DNA from 2 places in the Micromonospora sp. NPDC050784 genome. Region 2 is predicted to be linked to the other one. Evidence: riboswitches for the same ligand, from Rfam matches in the RefSeq annotation. Region 2 holds a riboswitch; the other holds the start of a gene.
The links. A riboswitch is a leader RNA that binds a small molecule or an ion and turns the genes downstream of it on or off. The one in region 2 is predicted to bind thiamine pyrophosphate.
Positions count from the first base shown of each region.

Region 1: another riboswitch for thiamine pyrophosphate. It lies ahead of ACIBD9_RS27935 (ECF transporter S component); the one in region 2 lies ahead of ACIBD9_RS14060 (thiamine phosphate synthase).

Region 1 covers NZ_JBITGG010000025.1:93,822-96,014, reverse strand. The annotation lists gene ACIBD9_RS27940 (alpha/beta fold hydrolase) at 1-661, opposite strand, end outside; TPP riboswitch at 769-873, shown strand; gene ACIBD9_RS27935 (ECF transporter S component) at 948-1,541, shown strand; gene ACIBD9_RS27930 (ABC transporter ATP-binding protein) at 1,660-2,193, shown strand, end outside.
Region 2 covers NZ_JBITGG010000008.1:225,395-227,587, forward strand. The annotation lists gene thiO (glycine oxidase ThiO) at 1-212, opposite strand, end outside; gene ACIBD9_RS14060 (thiamine phosphate synthase) at 209-835, opposite strand; TPP riboswitch at 830-939, opposite strand; gene ACIBD9_RS14065 (ThuA domain-containing protein) at 1,252-2,193, shown strand, end outside.

The DNA.
Region 1 (2,193 bases), on a different contig from region 2:
AGACGTACGTGGTGGGCACCGCGACCGGGCCGACGCCGGCCAGGTCGGCGCGGGACATCGCCCGGTACCAGTTCAGCGCGGCGGTGAGCGCCCCCGGCTCGCGCATCGGGTCGGCGTACCGGTTCACCCGGGCCGTGTCGCCCACCCCGCCGAGCAGCTTGCGCAGCGCGGTGGCGTGCCACGCCAGCAGCACCTTCTCCGCCTTCTCCGGCTTGCGGAACAGCGCGATGTACGACGAGCGGGCCTTCTGCTGGGCGTCGGTGCTCAGGGCGTGCGCCATGGCCGCCGGATGCGGCACGGACACCGCCGTCAGCGTGCGGACCCGCTCGGGGTGCCGGGCGGCGACCGCCCAGGCCACGATCGCGCCCCAGTCGTGGCCGACCAGGTGCACGGCATCCAGCCCGAGCGCGTCGAGCACCGCCACCACGTCGGTGACGAGCTCGGGGATCCGGTAGTCGGCCACCACCGTGGGCCGGGCGCCCGGTGAGTAACCGCGCTGGTCCAGCGCGTACGTGCGCAGCCCACCCGTCTGCAGCGTCGGCACCACGTCGTCCCACTCGCCGCTGTGCTGGGGGAAACCGTGCAGCAGCAGGACGGGTGCGCCGTCCGTCGGACCGTCGACGGTCACCTCGAACGTGAAGCCTCGCGCGTCAACCCGCATGATCGGAAGCGTACCCAGCCGGCGGCGGGCCGGCCTCTCCCGCAGGTCAGGCGGATGCCCTGCTGGGCCCGCGCCCCAGGTCGGTGTTAGCGTCAGCGAGACAACTTCATATCCGACAGGGGAGCGCACAGCGCTGAGAGTGCGGGCACGCCCGCAGACCCTCGAACCTGATCTGGGTAATGCCAGCGCAGGGAGTTCGGTCGACCTCCAGCCGCGCCGCAGTCCGGTGCCACCGGACGCGGCGTGCGTCTTCTCCTGGTTCGCACTCACGAACTGGGAGCAACACATGAAATCCACCACCGACACACACCGTTGGCGCACCATCGACATCGTGGTCGCCTCGGTGATCGCGGTCGCCTTCGGCGTCATCTTCTGGGCCTGGGGCCTGGTCTGGAGCGCCACCGAGGGCGCGTTCGCCTTCTTCCCGCCGGCGCAGACGCTGCTCTACGGCGTCTGGCTGATGCCGGCGGTGATCGGTGGGCTGGTCATCCGTAAGCCCGGCGCCGCGCTCTACTGCGAGACGGTGGCCGCGGTCCTGTCCGCGCTGCTGGGCAGCCAGTGGGCCGGCACGGTGATCCCGCAGGGCATCGTGCAGGGCATCGGCGCCGAGCTGGCCTTCGCCGCCTTCCGGTACCGGTCGTTCCGGCTGCCGACCGCGGTGTTCGCCGGCGCGCTGACCGGCCTGAGCGCGGCGCTGTTCGACTTCTTCGTCTGGAACGTCGACTACGCGCTGACCGACTACCGCATCCCGTACGCGCTGCTCACCATCGTCAGCGCCACCGTGATCGCCGGCGTGGGCGGCTGGCTGCTCACGAAGGCCCTGGCCAACACCGGCGTCCTGGACCGCTTCCCGGCAGGCCGAAACCGAGCCCTGATCTGACCCCCTGGACGATGATGTTGATCAAGAGGTTTGCGTCAACAGGAGGCGATCTCCTGACGCAAACCTCTTGATCAACCGGGGATAGGCGCGGGCGCGCGGCCCGGAGGGGGTGGGTTTGGTGGGCGGGGTACTGCTGCGGGGGTTCGGGTGGCGGCACGCTGGACGGCGCGCTTGGGCGGTGCGCGGGGTTGACCTGCGGGTTGAGGCTGGGGAGCGGGTTCTGCTGCTCGGGCCCTCCGGGGCCGGGAAGAGCACCCTGCTCAGCGCGCTGGCCGGGCTGCTTCCCGAGGACTCCGGCGAGCAGGAGGGCACCGTCGAGATCGACGGGCTCGACCCGCGCAAGGGGCGGGAACGGGTCGGCATCGTCTTCCAGGACCCGGAGACCCAACTGGTGATGGCGCGCTGCGGCGACGACGTCGCGTTCGGGCTGGAGAACCGGGGCGTGCCGGCCGACGAGATCTGGCCCAGGGTGGACGAGGCGCTGCACCGGGTCGGCTTCCCGTACTCCCGGGACCGCCACACCGCGGCGCTCTCCGGCGGCGAGCAGCAACGCCTCGCCCTGGCCGGCGCGCTGGCCCTGCGCCCCGCCCTGCTGCTGCTCGACGAGCCGACCGCCAACCTCGACCCGGCCGGGGCCGACCTGGTCCGGCAC
Region 2 (2,193 bases):
CGCTCACCGAAGTACGCCTCGGCGACCGGGGAGAGCATGCCGGCGGCCACCGCCGACGCCCCCGAGCCGGGCGCCGGATCGTGCACCACCACTCGCAGCCCGCGCGTGGCGCAACGCCAGGCGATCGCCAGCCCGATCGGCCCCGCCCCCACCACTGCCACGTCCGGCCGGACCCGGTCGCGCGACGGCGGTGACGGGGACCGGCCGGTCAGCACGTCAGGGCCTCGATCAGCTCGGCGGTAGCCCGTGCCGGGTCGGCGGCGGCGGAGACGGCACCGACCACCGCCACCCCGTACGCCCCGGCGGCCCGCAGCGCGGGCACCCGGGCTGCGGTCACTCCGCCGATCGCGATGACCGGGACGTCGACGGCGTCGACGACGGCGCGTACCCCGGCGGGCCCGATGGGGTCCGGCAGGTCGGTCTTGGTGCTGGTGGTGTGGCACGGCCCGACGCCGAGGTAGCTGGCGCCCGCCCCGACGGCCTCGCGGGCGGGGCCCGGTGCGCGGGCGGTGGCGCCCAGCACACCGGTGGGGCCGAGCACCCGGCGGGCGGCGTCGACCGGCAGGTCGTCGGCGCCGACGTGCCCACCGGCGACGCCCGCCGCCAGCGCCACGTGCAACCGGTCGTTGACCAGGCAGGTCGCTCGGTACGGCGCGCAGAGCGCAAGCACCCGCCGGGTCAGGTCGTACGCCTCGCGGTCGGTGGCGGAATCCTCGACCCGGACCTGCACCACCAGATCGGCGTGGGCCACGCTGAGGGCGGCGCGAACCACGGCGAGTGGGTCGCGACCGGGTCGGGTGTCGGTGATGAGATGCAATCGCCCCAGGGACGGCACGGCAACGCTCCTCCCTGCGCCGGCATTACCCGGATCAGGTTCGACGGTCGGGGGCTGTCAGCCCCCCTCTCAGCCCGGTACACCGGGCTCCCGTGGGTTACTTGCGTGTCACCGTACGACAGATCCGCCGGCCTGCCAAGGCGCGGGGTCGACGGCGGCCGGTGGGCCGGACCGCACCAGAACGACCAAGATCCATGGGGCACTTCATACGGTCCTGTTCGGAATGTCGCCCCCCGTTGCAGAACCGTTACCCGTCTGCATCTTGCCCGACATCGAGGCAGCCGAATTAATTTGTTCAGCGATTCGACAAAATGTCGGTGGAGGCACCGTCGCACGGTGTGACCACCGGCTCCATCAGGGACGGCCTTCGGCGAGCCGACTCCCGCGAGCTCTGTCACTACGACACAGGAGGCGGCGTGTCCCGTTCTCGTCGTGCCCGCGTACCCATCACCGCAACCCTGATCTCCCTGGCCATGGCCTCGACCACCCTGTTCGGCGCGCCCGCCCAGGCGGCCGCCCAGGTTCCCCCACGGGATGCGCAAGCCGCAGCCCCGGTCAGCCAGGTGGTGCCGAAGGCGCCAAAGGCCGCGGCCGATCCCTTCTCCGTCCTGATCTTCTCCAAGACCGCCGGCTTCCGGCACGACTCCATCCCCACCGGTATCGCCGCCATCCAACAGCTCGGTGCTGCCAACGGATTCACCGTGGACAACTCCGAGGACGGCGCCGCATTCAACGACGCCAACCTGGCGAAGTACAAGGCGGTGATCTGGCTCTCCACCACCGGTGACGTGCTCAACGCCGACCAGCAGGCGGCGTTCGAGCGCTACGTGAAGGCCGGCGGCGGTTACGTCGGCATCCACGCCGCGTCGGACACCGAGTACAGCTGGGCCTGGTACGGCGACCTGGTCGGCGCGTACTTCGCCAACCACCCGCAGAACCAGCAGGCCACGGTCAAGGTGGAGGACCACGCCCACCCGTCCACGGCCGGGTTGCCGGACCGCTGGTCCCGGTTCGACGAGTGGTACAACTACCAGACCAACCCCCGGCCGGACGTGCACGTGCTGGCCAGCCTGGACGAGAAGAGCTACACCGCCGGTGCCGGCGCGATGGGTGCGGACCACCCGATCGCCTGGTGTCAGGACTACGACGGTGGCCGCTCCTGGTACACCGGAGGCGGGCACACCCGGGAGTCGTACGCGGAGCCCGAGTTCCTCTCCCACCTGCTCGGCGGCATCCGCACCGCGGCCGGTGTCGAGAACGCCGACTGCGGCGCCTCGAAGACCTCGAACTTCGAGAAGGTCTCGCTGGACAGCAACACCAGCAACCCGATGGAGTTGGACATCGCCCCGGACGGGCGG